Regions from separate parts of the Allobosea sp. P4_H5 genome, predicted to be linked through region 1. Evidence: predicted binding sites of a transcription regulator. Region 1 holds the regulator's gene; the other holds the start of a gene.
The links. The regulator HrcA, encoded in region 1, represses chaperone genes, less so after heat shock. The targets are predictions, from matches to a motif close to GTTAGCACTCNCNNNNNGNGAGTGCTAAC.
Positions count from the first base shown of each region.

Region 1 (11,276 bases):
GCCGGATCGCGACGCTCTCCGGCGGGGTGCTCTGGCGCCAGCGACTGGCGCTCGCGATCGGCGCCCGTCGCCTGATCGACGAGGCCGGCTGGAGCGAAGCGAAGCGCGAGTTCATGCTCGGCGATGCCTCCAGCCGTGCCTATGAGCGCCTGATCAGGCCCTCGGGCGAGACCGCGATCCTGATGATCTCGCCGCCGCGCCCGGATGGGCCGGCGATTCGCCAGGGCAAGCCCTACAGCGCCATCGCCCATCTCGCGGAGACCGTCGAAGCCTTCGTCGCCATGGACAAGGGGCTGCGCTCGCTCGGCCTCTCCGCGCCGGAGATCCTGGCGCAGGATCTCGTCACCGGCCTGCTGATCATCGAGGACCTTGGCAATGAGCCGGTGGTCGGCGCGGACGGGCCGATCCCCGAACGCTACGAGGCCGCGGCGCGCCTGCTCGCCGAGCTGCATCGGCACGCGCTCCCCACCATCTTGCCGGTGGCTGAAGGGCGCGATCACGTCATGCCCGACTATGACCGCGAGGCGCTCGCCATCGAGACAGAGCTGGTGCTCGACTGGTACGCCCCGCATATCGCCGGCGTCACCCTGCCGGCGGTGACACGGGCGGAGTTCAGCCGCATCTGGGAAAAGCTGTTCGACGAGCTCTTCGAGACGCCGGCGACCTGGACCTTGCGCGATTATCACTCGCCGAACCTGCTCTGGCTGGCCGATCGCGTCGGCCATGCAAGGCTCGGCCTGATCGATTTCCAGGATTCGGTGCTCGGCCACCCCGCCTACGACCTCGTCTCGCTCGGCCAGGATGCGCGCGTCGACGTGCCGGCGGCGCTGGAATTGCGCCTGCTCGCCGCTTATGCCGGGGCGCGGCGAGGCACCGATCCGGGCTTCGACGTCCCGGGTTTCGCCCGCGCCTACGCGATCCTCGGCGCCCAGCGCAACACCAAGATCGCCGGCATCTTCGCGAGGCTCGACCGGCGCGACGGCAAGCCCGGCTATCTCAAGCATCTGCCCCGGATCGAGGCTTACCTCCGCCGCAACCTCGAACAGCCGGCCTTGGCAGAGCTGAAGGCCTGGTACGAGACCTATCTGCCAAAGCTCTTTGCCGGGCAGGAGAAGCCGGAAGCGAAGGCCGAGGCCGACCCCGCTGAGCAGGACCGGCCCGAGCCCGAGCAGGACGGGGTCTGAGCCGGGCGCTTAGCCCGGCCCGGCGCCTTGCGTGCCCAGATAGACAGCATAGATCGACTGGCTCGCGGCCATGAACAGCCGGTTGCGCTTGGGCCCGCCGAAGCAGACATTGCCGCAGACCTCCGGCAGCCGGATGCGGCCGATCAGTTTGCCCTCCGGGTTGAAGCAGAGCACGCCGTTGTAGCCGACGGCGCGTCCGGCGTTGCTGGAGGCCCAGAGATTGCCCTGCACGTCGCAGCGCAAACCATCCGGCCCGCATTTCACCCCGTCGACCATGCAGTCCGAGAACAGCTTGCCGTTCGAGAGCTTGTTGTCGGCGCCGACATCGAAGACGTGGATGTCGCCCTTGCCGCCGGGGCCGGTGTCGCCCGGGCCCTTGCCGGTCGAGGCGATGTAGAGCTTCTTGTAGTCCGGCGAGAAGCAGAGCCCGTTCGGATCGGGCACCTGTTGCTCGGTGACGACGAGATCGACGCGGCCGCTCGGATCGATGCGATAGCAGTTCGTCGGCAATTCCCGCTTGTAGAAGCCGATCTCCGGCGGCTGGCCGAGCCGGGGATTGATCTTGCCGCTAGTGTTGCTTGGGCCCCCGGCCGCATCGGGCGCGCCCTCATAGAGCTGGCCGCCATAGGGCGGATCTGTGAACCAGTAGCTGCCATCGGGATGCTGGACGACGTCATTGGGCGAATTCAGCCGCTTGCCATCGAACTTGTCGGCGAGGATCGTCACCGATCCGTCGAGCTCATAACGGACGACGCGGCGGTTGAGATGTTCGCAGGAGAGCTGCCGCCCCTGGAAATCGAAGCTGTTGCCGTTGCTGTTGCCCGATGGCGTGCGGAAGACGCTGACGCGGCCGTCATCCTCGAGCCAGCGCATCTGCCGGTTGTTCGGGATGTCGCTCCAGACGAGATAGCGCCCCTGCGCGTTCCAGGCGGGGCCTTCCGCCCAGAGCGCGCCGGTCCACAGCCGCTGGATCGCGGCATTGGGCTGGGCCAGCCCTTCGAAGGCGGGATCGACGGCGAGGACGTCCGGATCCCAGAAATAGGTGGTCGGCGCGCCGCCGCGGCTGAAATCGCGCGGCGGCGTGGTGATCGTGCTCGGCGGCCCAGGTCGGGCGGCCGGGGTCTGCGCGAAGGCCGTATCGGCGGCTGCTACGAGTGCTCCTGCCCCCGCAACCTGCAACAGGCGGCGGCGTGACAATGCGGGGCGTGATTCATCGATTATGCGTGGCTGCATCGGTGACCTCCCTAGGTTGAACTTATGTCGTTCTTACCCGGCCATCGGGAGCGCCGATTGCGGCGGTGACGTGGCGGAAGGTGACCATGCGGTCATGACGAACCCTGCCTCAACAGGGCTTCTCATCGATCTAAATCGGTTTAATGATACCGAGTCCGGCGCCTGCCGCCGGGATCGGCACTTAGGCTGCGAGATCGGCGACGAGCGCGTCGAGCAGGAGTGCGCCTTCCGGTGTCGCGGCGAGACGGCCATTGGCCTTGCGGGCGAGGAAGCCCTCGGCGATCAGGCTGCCGATCCGGTTGCCGTTGAGCTTGCGGCCGGCGAGTCCCTCGAACACGTCGAGATCAATGCCTTCGACGAGCCGCAGGCCCATCAGCAGGTACTCGTCGCCCTGCGACTCGGCCGAGAGGCGCTCATTCTCGACGAGCGCGTCGCCGCCGGCCTCGATCCGCTCCAGCCAGGTTTCCGGGCGCTTCTCGGTCGATTGTGCGAAGCGCCCATCCGCTGTCACCAGCCGGCCATGAGCGCCCGGCCCGATGCCGGCATATTCGCCATAGTGCCAGTAAATCAGGTTGTGCCGGCATTCCGCGCCCGGCCGGGCATGGTTTGAGATCTCGTAGACCGGCAGGCCGTGCTTGGCCGTAATTTCCTGCGTCAGCTCGTAGAGCGCCGCCCCCGCATCGGGATCGGGAATGGCGAGCTTGCCGGCCTTGTAGAGCTGGTCGAAGGCGGTGCCAGGTTCGATGGTGAGCTGGTAGAGCGACAGGTGCTCGGCGGCATGGCTGATCGCGAGCTCGAGCTCGGCCTGCCACAGCGCCGGAGTCTGCAGTGGCGAGCGGGCATAGATCAGGTCGAAGGAATAGCGCTCGAAATAGCGCCGCGCGATCGCGACCGCATCGAGCGCCTCCTGCGCCGAATGCATCCGCCCGAGCGCCTTGAGATCGGTATCGTTCAGCGCCTGCACGCCGAGCGAGACGCGGTTGACGCCCGCCGCGCGGAAATCGCGGAAGCGCCCGGCCTCGACGCTGGTCGGGTTGGCTTCCAGCGAGATCTCGCAATTGGGATCGACGGCCCAGTGCTCGCCGATCGCATCGAGGATCGCGCCGACGGTCGCGCCCTCCATCAGCGAGGGTGTGCCGCCGCCGAAGAAGATCGAGGACACCGTGCGTCCGGGCGCGAGCTGCGCCCGCTGGGCGATCTCGCGGCGGAAGGCGGCGATGTAGCGGGCCTGATCCGGCGGCTGATGCCGTACATGAGAGTTGAAGTCGCAATAGGGGCATTTGGCCAGGCAGAACGGCCAATGCACATAGACGGCGAAGCCGGCATCCGCAGTCGGATGTTTCGGCACGCCGGGCCGCGCGGCAAGGGCGGCCGAAGGGCTCAACCGGGCGCCCTCAGGCAGGCGGCGGCGAGCACATGGAAGGCGCGGGCCCGGTGCGACAGGCCGGGCGAGCCGTCCTGCGGGATGCCGTGCTTCTCCTCTGCGCTCATCTCGCCGAAGGTCTTGGCATGGCCGGCCGGCTGGAAGATCGGGTCGTAGCCGAAGCCGGACAACCCACGCGGTGCATCGACGATCTCGCCGAAAACGCGGCCTTCGAACAGTTCCTGATGCCCGTCCGGCCAGGCGATCACCAGCGCCGAGACGAAATGCGCCTTGCGCTGCTCGGGCGTGGTCGCGCCGCGCTTGCCGAGTTCCATCTGCACCCTGGCCAGCGCGGGGGCGAAATCCTTGCCCGGCCCGGCCCAGTTGGCCGAGAACAGCCCGGGCGCGCCGTCGAGCGCGTCGATGCAGACACCGGAATCATCCGCCAGCGCCGGCAGGCCGGAGGCGTTTGCCGCCGCGACCGCCTTGATCGCAGCGTTCTCGGCGAACATGTGACCATCCTCCGCCGGCTCCGGCAGGCCAAGCTCGCCGGCCGAGACGAGCTCGACCCCATAGGGCGCCATCAGCTCGCGCATTTCGCGCAGCTTGCCTTGGTTGTGGGTCGCGATCACGACCTTGCCGGTGAGGAGGCGGTTGGTGGTCATGGCGTCAGGCCACCGCCGCCTTCTGCAGCGTGACCAGCTTGCCGATGCCGCCCTTGGCGAGCTTCAGCAGCGCCATCAGCTCGTCCTCGCTGAAGGGAGCGCCCTCGGCAGTGCCCTGCACCTCGACGAGGCCGCCCGCGCCGGTGATGACGAAATTGGCGTCGGTCTGCGCCCCGGAATCCTCGACATAATCGAGATCGATCACCGGGTTGCCGGCGACGATGCCGCAGGAGACGGCGGCGACATGATCCTTCAGCGGATTGGCGCCTTTCAGCATCCCGCGTCCTTCCATCCACTTCAGCGCATCGTGCAGCGCGACCCAGGCGCCGGTGATCGAGGCGGTGCGGGTGCCGCCATCGGCCTGCAGCACGTCGCAGTCGACGACGATCTGGCGCTCGCCGATCGCCGTCAGGTCGACCACGGCGCGCAAGCTGCGCCCGACCAGGCGCTGGATCTCCTGCGTCCGGCCCGAGGGCTTGCCCGAGGTGACCTCGCGGCGGGTGCGCTCATGGGTGGCGCGCGGCAGCATCGAATATTCGGCGGTGACCCAGCCCTTGCCGGTGCCGCGCAACCACGGCGGCCCCTTTTCCTCGACGGTGGCGGCGCAGAGCACCTTCGTCTCACCGAAGGTGACCATGCACGAGCCTTCCGCATAGCGCACCACGCCGCGTTCCAGCGTGACCTTCCGCATCTCGTCGGCTGCGCGCTTCGAGGGTCTCATCGTGTCTTCCTGTCTTTTGGAGTCGGCGGCTTGTAGGCGCTTAACCGGAGTGCGGCAAGGCGAACTGGCCATGGGGCTTGATCCGGTTGCCTGCGCCGGGGACAATGGGCCATGGAATTGAGGTTGTTCGCCAAGGTATGAGCGCCCATACGCGCCCTGAGACACCCGGCGGCCTGGTCGAGATCGACCAGCGCTCGCGCGAGATCTTTCGGCAGATCGTCGACGGTTACCTGACCACCGGCGAGCCGGTCGGCTCGCGCAACATCGCCCGCCTGCTGCCGATCGCGCTGTCGCCGGCGACGGTGCGCAACGTCATGACCGATCTGGAGATGGCGGGGCTGATCTACGCCCCCCACACCTCGGCCGGGCGCCTGCCGACCGAGCGCGGCCTGCGCTTCTTCGTCGACGGCATGATGGAGGTCGGCAACCTCACCTCGGACGAGCGCTCCCGCATCGAGGCGCAGATCAGGGCGGCCGCCAGCAACCGCTCGCTCGACCAGACGTTGACCGAGGCCTCGGCCTTGCTGTCGGGCCTGTCGCGCGGCGCCGGCGTCGTCGTCACCACCAAGGCCAATGCCCGCCTGCGCCATATCGAGTTCGTCCGGCTCGATGCCGGCCGCGCGCTCGCCGTGCTGGTCGCCGATGACGGCACGGTCGAGAACCGCATCCTGGCGTTGCCGGCGGGCCTGCCGGCTTCGGCGCTGGTCGAGGCCGGCAACTTCCTCAATGCCCGCATCGTCGGCAAAACGCTCGACGAGCTTCGCCGCGAGATCGCCGACAGCCGCATCCTGATGGAGCGCGAGCTCGACGAATTGACCGCCCGGCTGGTCGAGACGGGCATCGCCACGAGTTCCGGCCCCTCCAGCGACCGGCATCTCATCGTGCGCGGCCAGGCCAATCTGCTCGAGGATCTGAAGGCGCAGGAGGATCTGGAGCGCATCCGCCTGCTTTTCGCCGATCTGGAGACGCAGACCGAACTGATCGACTTGCTCTCGCGCGCTGAGGCCGGTGACGGCGTGCGCATCTTCATCGGCTCGGAGAACAACCTGTTCTCGATGTCGGGCTCCTCGATCATCGCCGCGCCCTTCCGCGATGGCGGCCAGCGCATCGTCGGCGTCGTCGGCATCATCGGCCCGACCCGGCTGAACTACGCCCGGATCGTGCCGATGGTCGATTACACCGCCAAGGTGGTCGGGCGCCTGCTCGACGGTGGCAGATGAGGCGGTGGCTGCGGGCCGGCGCGATCCTGGCGGGAGTGCTGCTGATGACCGGAGCGAGCGAAGCACAGACCGGCCTGCTCGAAGCGGCCGGCCGTGGCGATCTTGCCGCGGTGAACCGCCTGATCGCCGCCAAGGCAGATCTCGAACAGCGCGATGGCCAGCGTCAGACGCCGCTCCTGCTCGCCGTCGCCGGCAATCATGTTGCCGTCGCCAAGGCGCTGCTGGCGGCAGGCGCGAGCCCCAATGCCCAGGCGTCGAATCAGGACACGCCCTGGCTGCTCGCGGGCGCCAGCGGCCGCACCGAGATCATCGCGGCGATGCTGCCGCTGAAGCCCGATCTCTCGTTGCGCAACCGCTATGGCGGCAATGCGCTGATCCCGGCCTGCGAGCGCGCTCATGTCGAGACCGCCAAGCTGCTCCTGACATCAGGCATCGACGTGAATCACGTCAACAATCTCGGCTGGACCTGCCTTCTGGAGATCGTGATCCTCGGCGATGGCGGCCCGCGCCATCGAGAGGTTGCCAGGCTCGTGCTCGATGCCGGCGCCAATCCCAATCTTGCCGACAAGGATGGCGTCAGCCCGCTCCAGCATGCCCACAAGCGCGGCCAGAGCGAGGTCGCCAGGCTGATTGCAGCCGCCGGCGGGCGCTGAAACACACCGTCATTCCGGGGCGCGCCGAAGGCGCGAGCCCGGAACCCAGAACCGATGCCTTTGATGACGAAAGCGCGGAACCCGGGAGTCCTGCTCGCGACGGGCATCGGCTCTGGACTCCAGGCCCATCGCTGCGCGATGTCCTGGAAAGACGGGGGGAGGACCCGCTATTCCAGCCAGTCGGTGATGAAGCGCTCGCTGGCGTGGATGTCGATCGATTCCAGCGTTTCCGGCCCAAGGCTGCGGAACTTGTGCGGCACGCCGGCCGGCACGACCAGGATTTCCCCCGGTCCGGCCTCGATCTCCCGGTCGCCGATCGTGTAGAGCGCCCGCCCGGCGCGCACGATGAAGGTCTCGGGATAGGGATGGCTGTGCAGCCTTGGCCCCTTGCCGGGCTCGGCCTGAACGAAGATCAGCGAGACCTCGCCGCCGAAGCCCTGGACCTCGCCATGCCATTCGCCGGGCGTCTCAGCCCAGTCCTCGCGGGCGATGACGCGCGGCGCGGGCTCGTCGGCCATCTCAGCCGCGCGCCGCGATCGCCGCCGCGGCGCCGGCCATCACGCCGCCGGTGACGCGGTTGATCCGGCGCATGGTCTTGGGGCTGGCGACCAGCAGCCTCGCCCGGTCGGCGGCATAGGCATAGCCGAGCAGGGTGGTGTTGATGATCAGCATGGTCAGCACGGCGACCTCGACGAAGGCCAGCGGCGTCAGCGCCTGCAGATCGACGATCAGCGGCAGGATCGAGACGAAGAACACCATCACCTTCGGATTGCCGAGCGTCAGCGCGAGCCCCCCGAGGAAGAGGCGGATGCCCTCGCCGCGCAACGCCGGCTGATCTTCCAGGCTCTTTACCGGCGCGGTCCAGAGCTTCCAGGCGAGATAGATCAGATAGGCGCAGCCCGCATACTTGATCACCAGGAACAGCCCGTGGAAGTTCTGCATCAGCACGGACAGGCCGAGCGCCGAGAAGGCCAGCCAGACCAGGTCGCCGGATGCGATGCCGAGCACGAAGGGCACGGCCCGCCTGAACCCGGTCGAGAGCGAGCGCGCCACGATCGCGGCGATGCCCGGCCCCGGCGAGGCGACGGCAAGGAAATAGACACCGGCGAAAACCAGAAGCCCGGCGAGATCCATCGAGCGCTACTCCCTCATGGCGGCTTGTTGCGGGCAGATTAGCAGCCTGTACCGGATGTGTCCCATCGCCTTGCGTGATGGGAGATATCAGCCGGTCTGGCGGATGCGTCCGCGCTTCTCGGCGCGCGCCTTGCCCATCGCGCCGAGGAAATCGCCGATCGACTGTTCCAGTGCCAGCGATTGCGACGAGGTCGCCCGGACGCGCTCGTCGACCTGCCGGGCGAGCGCAGCCGCTTCGCGCGCGAGGCCTTCGACCAGCGCGGCATGATGTGCGATGGCGTCGACGCCCGAGGACGAGCTTTCGGCCCGCTCGGCGATCGAGCGGATATGGCTGGCCTGCCCGGCGACCGACTCGGCGACGACATCGGCGCTGTCCTGCAGCGTCTGCATGGTCTGGCCGAGCCCGCGTACCGCCTCTCCGATGGCGCGCCCGGCATCGACGACCTCGCCGACGCCGTGGCGGATGGTTTGCGTTGCGTTGTTGGTGGCCGTGGCGAGTGATTTGACCTCGGCAGCGACCACCGCGAAGCCCTTGCCGGCTTCTCCGGCGCGCGCGGCCTCGATGGTTGCGTTGAGCGCCAGCAGGTTGGTCTGGGCGGCGAGACTGCGGATCAGTTCGACCAGGCTGCCGATCCGATCGCTGGCCTGCTGCAGCAGCGTGACACTGTCGCTGATCGCATGGCATTCGGCGTTCGCCGCCTGGGTGGCGCGGCTCGACCCCGCCGTCTCCTGGGAGATGCGCCCGCTGGCGAGCTCGCATTGCCGCGTTGCCGCGACGATCTCGGCGACGGAGGCGGCGACCTGCTCGGGCCGCTCCTGCGTGCCGGACAAGGCCGACAAGGTCGCGCCGGCCTGGGTCGAGAGCTGGCCGGAGAAGCCGGCGACATCCTCCATGCTCGCCTCGATCGCTGAGATGCGTTCGCCGATGCCGTTGCGAAAGGCCTGTTCGAGCGCGCCGAGACGATCGTTGACGTCGCTTTCGAGCGCGTCGTCGAAGCAGGCTAGCGAAAAGGAGATGTCGGTGAGCATGAGCTTGCAGAACACGCGCAGCGCCTCGTCGACCGGCCCCCATCGCCGCTTCCAGCGCGCGACGAGGACGGCGAGGAAGTTCGAGAAGTCCTCGAGGAAGAACTGCGGATAGTCGGCGAGCAGGATGTCGCGGTTGTTGGCGCGGCCGACGATGCGCAGTTTCGCCAGCCGATAGCGCTCGTCGAGCTCGAGCCTGAACAGCTTGCGGTATTTCACCTGCTCGTCGGAGGCGACGTCGAGCTGGTCGAGATCGCGCTTGAACGTCTTGGCGTAGAGCTTGCGGGTGGAGGCGTCGAAATGCGGCTCCAGGATCGTCAGCAGGCGGCTGGCGATCAAGGCTTCAGCCTCGGTGAAGGACGGCTGCGACGGATGCATCACCCGGAGTGTCGCGCGAAATGATTAACCGCCTTCATACTTCGGGGAGCCGCCGCTGTGGCCCGCTTTGGCTATAGCACCGGACCGAAAAGTGGAATCCACTTTTCGAAAAAATCAGATGCGATAACAATGTGATAGATCATCGTAACCGCGTCCGTTCGGACGCGCGATGATCTAGCGCGTGGGTCTGACCTCACCTGGCGTGACCAGGAAGCGCTGGGCTCCCTCAGGGAGATCGCCGAACAGGGCTGGGTCGGCGCCGGTCATCCAGACCTGGCAGCCGAGCTCGGCCAGCGCTCCATAGAGCGCCGCCCGCCGGCGCGGATCGAGATGGGCGGCGACCTCGTCGAGCAGGACGAGCGGCGGCAGCTCGCTCATCGTCGCGACCAGGCGGGCATGGGCGAGCACCAGCCCGATCAGCAGCGCCTTCTGCTCGCCGGTCGAACCCTGTCCGGCGGGGATGTCCTTGGCGGCATGGCGCACGGCGAGATCGGAGGCCTGCGGCCCCGCGAGGGTGCGCCCGGCCGCCTTGTCGCGCGGGCGCATCTCCCGCAGCAGCTCGCGATAGCGGTCCTCGGCATCGAGCGCCGGCAGGCTCGCGACCAACGCATCGATCTCGCCTTCGAGGGCGATGTCGGCCTGCGGGAAGGGCGAGGCCTCGTCCGCCGTCTGGGCGATGATGGCGGAGAGCCGCGCCACGGTCTCGGCGCGGGCGGCGGCAACGGCGACGCCGAGCTCGGCGATCTCGCGTTCGACCGCGTCGAGCCAGCGCTGCTGGTGCGGGCTCTCGTCGAGGATGCGGTTACGCGAGCGTAGCGCCTTTTCCAGCGCGTTCGAGCGCGTGCCATGGCCGGGGTCGACCGCCAGCACCAGCCGGTCGAGGAAGCGGCGGCGATCGCCGGCGGCGCCGCGGAACAGCCCGTCGAGATCGGGCGTCAGCCAGACCAGCCTGACATAGTCGCTGAAGGCCAGCGCCGAGCCGGCCGGGGCGCCGTCGATCCGGGCGATCCGTGCCCGCCGGCCCTCGGCATCGGGCGGCTCCAGGCCGATGCCGAGCCGCGCGCCGTCATCGGTGAGACCGATCGAGGCGGCGAAGCCGCCATCGCCCGGCTGGCGCACCATCTCGGAGAGGTCGGCGCGCCTGAGGCCGCGGCCGGGTGCGAACAGCGAGAGCGCCTCGAGCAGATTGGTCTTGCCGGCGCCGTTCTCGCCGCACAGTGCAACGAGCCGACCCTCGATCGCGAGATCAAGGGTCGGATAGGAGCGGAAATTCTGCAGCGTGAGGCGTGCGACCGCGGTCAAGATGCGCTCGCGGGATCAGACCCGCATCGGCATCAGCACATAGAGGGCCGAAGCGCCTTCGCGGTCCTGGATCACCGTCGGCGAACCCGGATCGGCGAGCTTGAGCAGCGCAGTGTCGCCGTCGAGCTGGGCGGCGATGTCCATCAGATAGCGCGCGTTGAAGCCGATATCGAGCGGGCCGGCGTCGTAGTCCACCTCGATCTCCTCGGTCGCCGAGCCGGAATCGGGATTGGTCACCGAGAGCGTCATCCGGCCATCGGCCATGGAGAGCTTCACGGCGCGGCCACGCTCGGACGAGATGGTCGAGACGCGGTCCACGGAGGCCGCGAAATCGCCCCGGTCGACGGTGAGCAGCTTGTCGTTTCCGGAGGGGATGACGCGCTGATAGTCGGGGAAG
Region 1 is NZ_JBFUKM010000017.1:50,465-61,740, reverse strand. Features, by position in the region: gene tsaE (tRNA (adenosine(37)-N6)-threonylcarbamoyltransferase complex ATPase subunit type 1 TsaE) at 1-1,184, shown strand, start outside; gene AC1DS0_RS27640 (SMP-30/gluconolactonase/LRE family protein) at 1,194-2,417, opposite strand; gene hemW (radical SAM family heme chaperone HemW) at 2,599-3,801, opposite strand; gene rdgB (RdgB/HAM1 family non-canonical purine NTP pyrophosphatase) at 3,798-4,445, opposite strand; gene rph (ribonuclease PH) at 4,450-5,166, opposite strand; gene hrcA (heat-inducible transcriptional repressor HrcA) at 5,304-6,386, shown strand; gene AC1DS0_RS27615 (ankyrin repeat domain-containing protein) at 6,383-7,039, shown strand; gene AC1DS0_RS27610 (cupin domain-containing protein) at 7,207-7,557, opposite strand; gene AC1DS0_RS27605 (LysE family translocator) at 7,559-8,173, opposite strand; gene AC1DS0_RS27600 (methyl-accepting chemotaxis protein) at 8,261-9,577, opposite strand; gene recF (DNA replication/repair protein RecF) at 9,752-10,879, opposite strand; gene dnaN (DNA polymerase III subunit beta) at 10,895-11,276, opposite strand, start outside.

Region 2 (11,276 bases), on a different contig from region 1:
ACCCCCGTGCGCTTGCCGAGCAGGAAGACCGGGTAGATGCCGGCGGCGAAGATCGCGAGCGCGACGAGGCCGGGCAGCAATAGCCGCAGATAGCCGGAAAAATGGCCATGGAACTTCGCCGGCACCAGCAAGGCCTCGAACGCCGGCAAGACCAGGAAGAGGCCCGCGGCCACCGGCAGCGACACCATCAGCACGATCACCAGATTGGCAGCGATGCGCTTCTGCGCCGCGCGCTCACCCTTGGTTTCGTCGAGCCGCAGCACCTCGCGCAGCATGACGATCTCCAGCGTCGAGGCAAGCATGCCGAACAGGCGCAAGCCCATATCGGCGGCGAGCGAGAAATAGCCAGCCTCGGCGAAGCCGTTGCTGTCGGCGAGCAGCGAGCGATTGAGCAGCGGGATCAGCGAATAGATCGCATTCGCGCCGACGATCGGCAGCGCATAGCGCGCAAAGTCGAGCGCGAGGTCGCGCCGCGCCGCCGACCAGGAGAGCGGCGCGTCCGCCAGCGCCCGCCGCACCGCCAGCAGGGCCGCCATGGCGCTGAGGACGCCACCGAACATCACGACCGTCGCGTCGCGCGTCCACCAGGCGCCGCCGACCATCAGCAGCAAGGCGAGCACGTTCTTGATGATGATCAGGCGGGCATAGGCCGCATCGAGGAAACGGGCCCGGGCGATGGCGCCGTGATAATCGAACAGGCCGGCGCAGATGCCGCCCAGCACCGAGCCGGCGACGAGCATGACCGGCAGGCCGAAATCGACGCCGGCGACGACCGCCGCGACCAGGATGCCGCACAGGGCGAGCGTGATCCCCGCGCTCAGCACATCGAGGGTCGCCCTGATCTGCGGCTGTTCCTCCCGGCTCTTCTGCGAGTAGAAACGGACGGCCGAGAGCCTGATCCAGTCGAGCAGCGCGGTATTGAGCAGCACGAGCATCGCCGCGCCGATGGCGTAGCGGCCGAATTCGGCGGGGCCGAGGAAATAGGCGATGAGCAGTCCGAGGACGAAGTTCAGCCCGGCATTGATCACGAAGGGCAGGAGTACGGTCATGACGCCATCGCGAAGGGGCAAGCCGACTCAGCACCGGCCGCGCATGACTGCGCTGATCCCGCCTAACCGCCAAACCGCGCCTGTCCAAGCGGAAACTGGCACGACCTCGTTCTGCGCCTTGGCGACGGGCTGAGCCGATGCCCGGCGATCCGATGTTCTATCTCGTCGGCTGGACCACCACCCTGCTGATGGGCATCGGCAAGGGCGCCTTCGGCGGCGGTCTCGCCATCCTCGGCGTGCCGCTGCTGGCGCTCGTCGTCGATCCGCTGCAGGGCGCGATCATGGTGGCGGTGCTGATCGCCGCGATGGACCTCTTCGCCATCGGCAGCTTCGGCGTCTCGACCTGGTCGAAGCCGGACCTCGCCTGGCTGATCCCCGGCCTGATCATCGGCATCGCGATCGGCTATGCCGTGTTCCTGATCGTCGATGCCCGCATCGTCACGCTGATCATCGGCGTCATCACGCTCGCCTTCACGGCGCACTGGTTCCTGCGCGGCCGTACCGCGCCGGCCGGGCAGCTACCTGTCTCGCCGCCATTGGCCCTGCTGGCCGGCACGGCCTCGGGCTTCACCACCTTCGTCGCCCATGCCGGCGGCCCGCCGGTCGCGATGTACCTCCTGGCGCGTGGGCTTTCCAAGACCGCCTTCGTCGGCACGACCATCGCCTTCTTCATGCTCGGCAACCTGCTGAAGCTGCCGCCCTATCTGGCGCTCGGCCTGAAGCAGCCGCAGGCGCTCTGGGCCGCCCTCGCCTTGCTGCCGGCGGCGCCAATCGGCGTCTGGATCGGCCGCTGGCTGCATGAGCGGCTCGACCAGAAGCGGCTGTTCTTCGCCTGCTATCTGCTGCTTGCCGCAGCCGCACTGAAGCTGACGACTGACGCCGCGCTCGCATTGCTGCGATAACGGCATGGCAGGCGCGCGAGCCGCCCATCTTTGCAGCAGGCCGGATTGGCCCTAAGCGATCGATCATGACCGCCCTGCCCGCCCTTCGCGACGCCACCGATGCCGATTCGGAGCCGCTCGCCGCCCTGATCGCCGCGACCTTTGCCGAATACCCGAACTGCTTCTTCGACTGGTCGGAGTTCCCCGAGCTGCGTCGCCCGGCCAGCCACTATGCGCAGAAGGGTGGCAAGCTCTGGGTAGCGGATGGCCCGGATGGGCGTATTGCTGGCTCGATCGCCGTCGTGCCCGTGCCCGACCAGAACGCGGTCGAGCTGTTCAAGGTCTATGCCGATCCGAGCCAACGCGGCAGCGGGCTGGCGCAGGCGCTGTTCGCCCGCACCCTCGCCTTCGCTGAAGCCGGCGGCTATGGCGAGATGATGCTGTGGTCGGACAGCAAGTTCGCCCGCGGCCACCGCTTCTACGAGAAGCTCGGCTTCGTGCGCTGGCCGGGTGAGCGCTATCTCGCCGACATCTCCTCGACCTGGGAATATCATTTCCGCAAGCCGCTCGCCCCGGCGCAGCCATGAACCTCAACACCGCGCTGCGGGCGGTTCTCGGCATCGCTCTGCTCACCGCGATGGACGCGGTGATCAAGGCGCAGATGCAGCAGCACCCGTTCCTGCTGGCGCTGTTCATGCGCTTCGCGGCGGGCGCCGTCTGCGCGATCATCGTCGTCACGGTGCTGCGGCCGGCGCGGCCGACGCGGACGAGCCTGATCGGCAACAGCATCCGCATACCGCTGGTCATCGTCACCGCCGGCAGCTTCTTCTATTCGATCTCGGTGCTACCGCTGGCGGAGGCGCTGACCCTCTCCTTCCTCGCCCCGGTCTTCGTCGCGCTGCTCGGGGCACTGATCCTGAAGGAACGGCTCGACGGGCGCATCCTGCAGGCGCTCGGCTTCGGCCTCGCCGGCATGCTGGTGATGGTCTGGCCGCGCCTGCAGGGCGGCGTCACCGGCGCCGAGCTCGGCGTCGCCGCCGCGCTGGTCTCGGCGGTCTCCTATGCCTTCAACCTGATCCTGCTGCGCACGATCGCGGTGAAAGAGCACCCGGCGATCATCGTGCTGTTCCAGAACGCCGGACCGGCGCTCTGCCTGGCCTGGCCGGCTTATTACGTCTTCCAGCCGATGAGCGGTGGCGACCTGCTCGCCTATCTCGCAGGCGGCGCGCTCGGCGTCGCCGGGCATCTGTCGCTGACTTCGGCCTTCGCCCGCGCCCCCGCCTCGCGGCTGGCGCCGATCGAGTACACGGCGCTGGTCTGGGCGAGCCTGCTCGGCTGGTTCGTCTTCAACGAGGTGCCGCTCTGGACGACCTATGCCGGTGCATTGCTGATCGTCGCCGGCGCCTTCGCGGTCAGTCGGCGCTGATCTCCGCCGCAAATTCGCCGGCTTGGTCGGCTTCTGCACGGGAGAATGCGAGGGGAGAGACCGCCCGCCATGCTTGCCTTCCGTTCCAACGGCGATTGACTCGGGGATGCAGCGCGCCGACACCGCTGCTCGCGTCCTGCGCGAACCCGGCCTTCCTGCCGCGCTCTGCTTCCATCTCCTGTTCGGTCTCCTCCTCGCCATCCGAGCGATCAGCAGCTTCACGCCGCCGATCGAGACGAGCGTCGAGGTCGAGCTGGTCGCGCCGGAGGCGCTGACGCCTCCCGTCCCGGCCCAGGCGCCCGCTCCTCCTACAGCCGAGGTCCCGTCACCTCCGCAGCCAGCTCCCACCACCACCCCGCCTGAGAGGCCCGCCACCCCGCCCGTTCCACCGCCGGCCGAACCGCCAGCGATGATCACGGCCCGAACGCTGCATTCCGAAAGCGTGCTGGCGAATCCGCGCAGTCGCGGGGCGCGGGAGGCGCTGAAGACGCTCGAGGCGAGCGAGCGCGTCGAGCAGCTCTGCAATCTCGAGGCGATGAGTCAGATCCATGCCTGGAAAGCGGAATTCGAGCCCGACCGCGTCGTCGCCTACGCCATGGCTAGCACGAAGCTGACGAAGAGCGCCCTGGAGGCAGAGGGCGCCGCCTTCCGCAGCCGCAAGCAATGGTATGGCCTGCACTTCCGCTGCGAGATGGCAGCGAACGGCAAGGTCGCCGGCTTCCAGTTCCGCGTCGGCGAGGCGATCCCGCGCAGCGAATGGGCGGCACACGACCTGCCGCCCGAGCATTAGCGGCCTCAGGCCGGCTTGCCGCAATACGCTTCCAGCCGATAACCGTCTGGATCGACGACGAAGGCTGCGTAGTAATCGGGGCCGTAGGACTCGCGCAGGCCCGGCTTGCCATTATCGGTGCCGCCGGCCGCCAGCGCCGCCGCATGGAAGGCGTCGACGCTCTGGCGCGTCGGTGCGACGAAGCAGAAATGCAGGTTGGAGTCGCGGTCCGGTGGCACCGGCGCCGAGACCGCGCCGATCCAGAGCCCGACACCGTCCTTGCCATAGCCGAGCGAGCTTTCGTCAGCACTGAGACAGCCATAGCCGAGCGCACCCAGCGCCGCGTCGTAGAAGCGTTTCGTACGAGGAAGCTCGCGAACGCCGATGGAGATGTGATCGAACATGATGGTCGTCCTCCTTGTCGCCAGGCCCTGATGCACGTCACCCGGCCAGCGTCGATGGCGCTGCTGTCATGATCGGGCTCCGTCTGGACCAAGTTGGTGTCCAGCTAGACCCGGAGCCTCGGGCCTCGCTTGGGAAAAACTGCTAAACTTACGAACCATGACAGCGACCGCTCATCTCCTGGCGTCGGGCCCCGGCTGGCGGGTCAGCGACATCGTCTGCACGGCCGGCCCGGACGACCGCGCCTTCGAGGAAGCGCACCCGCAGCACTGCATCGCCATCGTCCGCAGCGGCTCGTTCCGCTATCGCTCGACACAGGGCAGCGCTGTGCTGGCGCCGGGCTCGCTACTGCTCGGCAATCGCGGCGCCTGCTTCGAATGCGGCCATGAGCATGCGGCCGGCGACCGCTGTCTCGCCTTCCAGTTCGAACCGGCCTGGCTCGAAGGCATCGTCGCGGCCGTGCCGGGCGCCCGGCAAATCGGTTTCGCACAGGCGCATCTACCGGCCCTCGCGCCGCTCGCCGGTGTCGTCGCCGAAGCGGAAATCGCCTTGGACGAGCCCGGGAGGCTGGAGGAAACCGCGCTGCGCCTCGCCGGCGCGGTGGCGAGCGTGCTGTCAGGGGCAAAGCCCGGGATCGAGACGCCGAGCGCTCGCGACCAACGCCGGATCACGCGGGCGCTGCGCCATATCGAGGCGCATTGCGAAGACGCTCTCTCGATCGATGAACTGGCGCGGCAGGCGGCGATGAGCCCCTATCATTTCCTGCGCACCTTCCGGGCGCTGATCGGGATGACGCCGCATCAATATGTGCTGCGCACCCGCCTGCACAGGGCGGCCTTGCTGCTGCGCCGGACGAAGCTGCCGGTCGCGGGCATCGCCTTCGATTGCGGCTTCGGCGACCTCTCGACCTTCAATCGCCGCTTCAAGCGGGTGATGGGCGAGAGCCCGGGCAACTATCGCGGCGAGTAAGCGGCGCTCAGCGCTTTGCCCAGCGGTGATAGGTCAAAGCGAGGGCGATGCAATGCGCCAGCGGCTCGGCCGGCGGCTCGCGCTCGACAGCGAAGATCAGCGCCCGGTTACCGTCGTAGCTGAACTGCTCGGAGTAATGGCGCCGATACGTCTCGATCAGGCTGGTCTGGCAGTGGACATAGAGCGCGTAGTGGGTCGACGAGCCTTTCAGTGCGTCGATCCGCACAGTCGTCCCGGTCCTCGGCCGCCTGGGCAGCCAGGCAGGCTCGCCCCATTTCAGCGTCTCCATGAGCGGCCCTATGTCGGGATTTCCGGCGGCGGCCTCGAGGATCATCTGGCGCAGGCGCAGCATGGGCAGCCGAAGTGGCTCCGGCAGCGATCGAAACCTCGCTTCGACGGCCGCGTCGGTAAATGGCGCAAATGTCACGAGCCGCTCCTGCCACCGGCAGGTGCGGCGCCCGATCAGCGCCCCGCACCCGCCTTCGCACCGAAGATCATGCAGGTCTCCGTCCCGTGCGCCAGCAATTTGCCTTGCGCGTCGATCAGCTTGCCCTCGCTGGTCGCGACCGAACCGCCACGATGGATCAGCTTGCCCTCGCAGCGCACCGGGCCGCTGGCGGGCATGACCGGGCGGACATAGTTCAGTTTCATCTCCAGCGTGGTGTAGCCCTCGCCGACCCGCAGCGTCGAGTGCACGGCGCAGGCCATGGCGGAATCGAGGATCGTCGCGATCCAGCCGCCGTGGATCGTTCCCAGCGGGTTGAAGAAGCGCGGCGAGGGCGTGCCGACGAAGACCGCCCTGCCCTCCTCGACCTCGACGAGGTCGAAATCCATGGTGTCGGCGAAAGGTGGGCCGGGATGGCGTCCCTCGACGATCCCGCGCAGGAAGGATGTGCCGTCCTCCGCCAGCAGGACATCACGGCTGACGACACCGACCTGGCGGGACATGACTGCGCTCCATCTCTATCGTGTAGATGCACGATAGAGATGGAATTGGATGGCGGTCAAGCCAGCCGGTGTGGGGTCAGCCGACTTCCCTCGCGGCCCGTCTAATCGTCCTGAGACTGTCGCGCGTCTCGCTCCAGCGCTCTTGGCCGAGCCCGCCCTCGATCTTGTCCTGCGCCGCGCGCCAATAAGGGATCGCCGCCTCGATCGCGGCGCGGCCCTTCTCGGTCACGGCATAGGTCAGCGCCCTGCCCTTGCAGTCGACCGGTTCGATCAGCTTCTCGGCAGCGAGGAGCTGGAGGTTGCGGGTCAGCGACGTCCGCTCCAGCGCAAAGCGGTCGGCAAGCTCGGTGACCGAGCGCCAGGCGCCGGTCGAGAGGGCCGAGAGCAGCACGAACTGGGTGATCTTCAGGCCGCTCGGACGCATTGCCTCGTCATAGGCGCGGGTCACGGCCCGTGCGGTCATGCGCACATGCAACACCACGCAGGAGCGGGCGATGTCGTCGAGATGGAGATCGGGCACTGGCGTCGTCATCTCGCCACGATAGCCGGTTTAAGGTCCCACCGCAGCAGCGCAGATGGCGGCCGGTCGTCGCGTTCACCTTTTGCGCAGCGCTTTCCTTGACTCCGGCAGACCCCGCGCCTATCTCCGCGACGTCGGTTAGCACTCATTTGGTGAGACTGCTAACAGACCCCTTTCACGGGCCAAACTCGAGCCCGTCCAGAATAAGACCGAGAGGAAGACAGAACCATGAAGTTCCGTCCGCTGCATGACCGCGTTGTGGTCCGTCGCCTTGATGGCGAAGAGAAGACCAAGGGTGGCATCATCATCCCCGATACCGCCAAGGAAAAGCCCCAGGAGGGCGAGGTCGTCGCCGTCGGCGCTGGTGCCCGCGACGACGCCGGCAAGCTGGTTGCGCTCGATGTCAAGAAGGGCGATCGCGTCCTCTTCGGCAAGTGGAGTGGCACCGAGGTCAAGATCGACGGCCAGGATCTCCTGATCATGAAGGAATCCGACATCATGGGCATCGTCGGCTGAGCAGCCAGACGCCCACCCGTCCGTAGAGTTCAATCAGGAGTAGTCTCATGGCTGCCAAAGAAGTTCGCTTTTCCACCGACGCCCGCGACAAGATGCTGCGCGGCGTGGACATCCTCGCCAATGCCGTAAAGGTCACGCTGGGTCCGAAGGGCCGCAACGTCGTGATCGAGAAGTCGTTCGGCGCCCCGCGCATCACCAAGGACGGCGTCACCGTCGCCAAGGAGATCGAGCTCGCCGACAAGTTCGAGAACATGGGCGCTCAGATGGTCCGCGAAGTCGCTTCGCGCCAAAACGACCATGCCGGCGACGGCACCACCACCGCCACCGTGCTCGCCCAGGCGATCGTCCGTGAGGGCGCCAAGTCGGTTGCGGCCGGCATGAACCCGATGGACCTGAAGCGCGGCATCGACCTGGCCGTCGAGGCCATCGTCGCCGACCTCAAGAAGAACTCCAAGAAGGTCACCTCGAACGCGGAAGTCGCGCAGGTCGGCACCATCTCGGCGAACGGCGACGAGTCGGTCGGCAAGATGATCTCGACCGCCATGCAGAAGGTCGGCAACGAGGGTGTCATCACCGTCGAGGAAGCCAAGACCGCCGAGACCGAGCTCGACGTCGTCGAGGGCATGCAGTTCGACCGTGGCTATCTCTCGCCCTACTTCATCACCAACGCCGAGAAGATGGTCGCCGAGCTCGAGGACCCCTACATCCTCATCTTCGAGAAGAAGCTGTCGTCGCTCCAGGCGATGCTGCCGATCCTCGAGGCCGTCGTGCAGACCGGCAAGCCGCTCCTGATCATCGCCGAGGACGTCGAGGGCGAGGCTCTCGCCACGCTCGTCGTCAACAAGCTCCGTGGCGGCCTGAAGGTCGCGGCCGTCAAGGCTCCGGGCTTCGGTGACCGCCGCAAGGCCATGCTCGAGGACATCTCGATCCTGACCGCCGGTCAGATGATCTCGGAAGACCTCGGCATCAAGCTCGAGACCGTGACGCTCAACATGCTCGGCCGCGCCAAGAAGGTGCGCATCGAGAAGGAGAACACCACGATCATCGACGGCGCCGGCAAGAAGAAGGACATTGAGGGCCGCGTTGCGCAGATCAAGGCGCAGATCGAGGAGACCACCTCGGACTACGACCGTGAGAAGCTCCAGGAGCGTCTGGCCAAGCTCGCCGGCGGCGTCGCGGTCATCCGCGTCGGTGGCGCGACCGAGGTCGAGGTCAAGGAGAAGAAGGACCGCGTCGACGATGCCCTGAACGCCACCCGCGCTGCGGTGGAAGAAGGCATCCTGCCGGGCGGCGGCGTCGCCCTCCTGCGTGCGCTGTCCTCGGTCAAGGGCATCAAGACCCAGAACGACGACCAGAAGACCGGCGTCGAGATCGTCCGCAAGGCGATCGCTGCTCCGGCTCGCCAGATCGTCGACAACGCCGGCGGTGACGGCGCGGTCGTGATCGGCAAGCTGCTGGAGTCGAAGGACTACGCCTGGGGCTACAACGCCCAGACCGGCGAGTATGGCGACCTGGTCAAGGCCGGCATCATCGACCCGACCAAGGTCGTGCGCACGGCGATCCAGGACGCGGCTTCGATCGCCGGCCTGCTGATCACCACCGAGGCGATGATCGCCGAGGCGCCGAAGAAGGACGCCCCGATGCCCCCGATGGGCGGCGGCGGCATGGGCGGCATGGACTTCTGAGGAAGTCCAGACGCCCAAGACCTTGAGTGCCGAAACCGGGCAAGCCCGGTTTCGGTGGCGGCATGGACTTCTGATAAGAAGCCCAGCCCTCGCCTTTTGCGAGAACCATGGAGGCCCGGCGCAAGCCGGGCCTTTCTCGTTTGCCGGCGCGTCGCGCAAACGACATCGCCTCGTAATCACGTTGACGCCGCCTGCTGATCGGATGGGTTTCCTTCGGAGACCTAGTCATGATCACCCGCCGCCTGTTCCTTGCCGGCTCCGCTTCGAGCCTCGCACTACCTGCCCTCGCCCAGCAGGACTGGCGGCAGGCGATCAAGGAAGTGCGTTTCGGCGTATCCTCGGCCGAGAACGAGGCGGCGGCGGTCGCACGCAACCAGCCCGTGGTCGACTATCTTGCGCAGAAGCTCGGCGTGCCGGTGAAGCTCTACCGGGTCAGCGACTATGCCGGACTGGTCGAGGCGATGCGCGCCGATCAGCTCGAATTCGCCCGCTTCGGGCCGGCGGTCTATTCGCTCGGCCGGCGCGTGCTCGGCGACAAGCTGCAGCCGCTGTTCCGCGATGTCGATAACAACGGCCAGGAAGGCTACTACTCGGTCGTGGTCGTGCGTGCCGACAGCCCCTATCGGACGATCGCCGACCTCAAGGGCAAGAGCTTCGCCTTCGCCGATCCGAACTCGACCTCGGGCTTTGCCTTCCCCGCCTATTTCCTGCGCAAGCAGAGTTTCGATCCGCAGGCGCATTTCGGCGGCACGGTCTTCTCCGGCGGCCACGATAATTCGGTTCTGGCGCTGGTGCGCGGCCAGTTCGACGGCGTCGCGACCTATCAGGTCAACGAAAACTCCGGCGTCGTGCAGCGGCTGGCGCTGCGCGGCATGATCCCTGCCGATGCGACGCGGGTGATCTGGACTTCCCCGCTCATCCCGGCGAGCCCGTTCTCGACACGGGCGAACCTGCCCCCTGCTCTCAAGGATGCGTTCGTCGCAGCCATGATGACGATGAAGGACGAGGCCCCGGAGGTGTTCAGGGCCTTCACTGACGGGCAAGTGTCGCGCTATGCGCCGGCGAAGCACGAGGACTATCTCGACGTCATCGCCGTAACGGATGAACTGGAAGCGCGGCGCAAGCAGAAGCCGGGCGGCTGAACCCCGGTTCGGCAACGAGCCGCTTTGCACAGCTACGAGCGCCCGCAGGCTTGCGTCGACTTTGGTTGTAGGTCCTAGATCGCGACTGGTGCGGCATCCTGCCGCGCTCATGCTTTCGGGGGTCCTTTTCATGAACAACCCTGCCCTGGGCGATGCCGCCAAACTGGTCGGCCGCATCCTGCTCGCCCTGATGTTCGTGCTCGCCGGCTGGTCCAAGATCAGCGGCTATGCCGGTACGCAAGGCTACATGGCCTCGGCCGGCGTGCCCGGTATCCTGCTGCCGCTCGTCATCATCGTCGAGTTGCTCGGCGGCCTGATGATCGTCATCGGCTTCAAGACCCGCCTCGTCGCCCTTGTCCTGTGCGCCTTCACCCTCGCCGCCACAGTGCTGTTCCACATGAACTGGGCGCAGCCGATGCAGCAGCTCCTGTTCATGAAGAACCTGTCGGTCGCCGGCGGCTTCCTCGTGCTGTTCGCGGCCGGCGCAGGCGCCTATTCGGTCGACAGGGAGTGAGGCCCATCACAAAACGCTGAAAAAGCGCGGCCCGGTCTTGAGCCGGGCCTTTTTTGTGCGCAGGGCTGATCTACAACGCTTTCTCCTAAGCAGTGCGTCTCCCGCGCTGATTCCCCGACAAGGACGATGCCATGCGCCTGTTGAGTTTCGCCGTCGCCGCGCTTGCCGTGATCGCGCTCGTGGTCGGCCAGCAAAGCGGCAGCCACGGCATCCTCGGCCTCGGCGCCGTCGGCCTGCTGCTGGCATTCGCCACCTTCCGGGCAACCGAGATCAGCACCTTCCTGAAGATCTTCTCGGTCATCTTCGCGGTGGAATACGTGGCGACCGGTGCCGGCGCGGTGCTGGCGCAAACCGGGCTCTGGCCGGCCAGCTGGCAGGCGATCGCACCGCCGGCGAGCCTGCCGACGACGATCGCCGTCTTCGGCATCCTCGTCTACGGGATCTCGTTCATCCCG
Region 2 is NZ_JBFUKM010000004.1:363,573-374,848, reverse strand. Features, by position in the region: gene AC1DS0_RS10915 (lipopolysaccharide biosynthesis protein) at 1-1,049, opposite strand, end outside; gene AC1DS0_RS10910 (sulfite exporter TauE/SafE family protein) at 1,187-1,951, shown strand; gene AC1DS0_RS10905 (N-acetyltransferase family protein) at 2,017-2,517, shown strand; gene AC1DS0_RS10900 (DMT family transporter) at 2,514-3,356, shown strand; gene AC1DS0_RS10895 (DUF930 domain-containing protein) at 3,463-4,146, shown strand; gene AC1DS0_RS10890 (VOC family protein) at 4,152-4,529, opposite strand; gene AC1DS0_RS10885 (helix-turn-helix domain-containing protein) at 4,687-5,496, shown strand; gene AC1DS0_RS10880 (DUF1801 domain-containing protein) at 5,504-5,848, opposite strand; gene AC1DS0_RS10875 (PaaI family thioesterase) at 5,959-6,444, opposite strand; gene AC1DS0_RS10870 (MarR family winged helix-turn-helix transcriptional regulator) at 6,521-6,976, opposite strand; gene groES (co-chaperone GroES) at 7,193-7,480, shown strand; gene groL (chaperonin GroEL) at 7,528-9,165, shown strand; gene phnD (phosphate/phosphite/phosphonate ABC transporter substrate-binding protein) at 9,393-10,307, shown strand; gene AC1DS0_RS10850 (DoxX family protein) at 10,438-10,821, shown strand; gene AC1DS0_RS10845 (ABC transporter ATP-binding protein/permease) at 10,953-11,276, shown strand, end outside.
Region 2: the regulator HrcA is predicted to act here: its motif matches at 7,102-7,130, upstream of groES (co-chaperone GroES).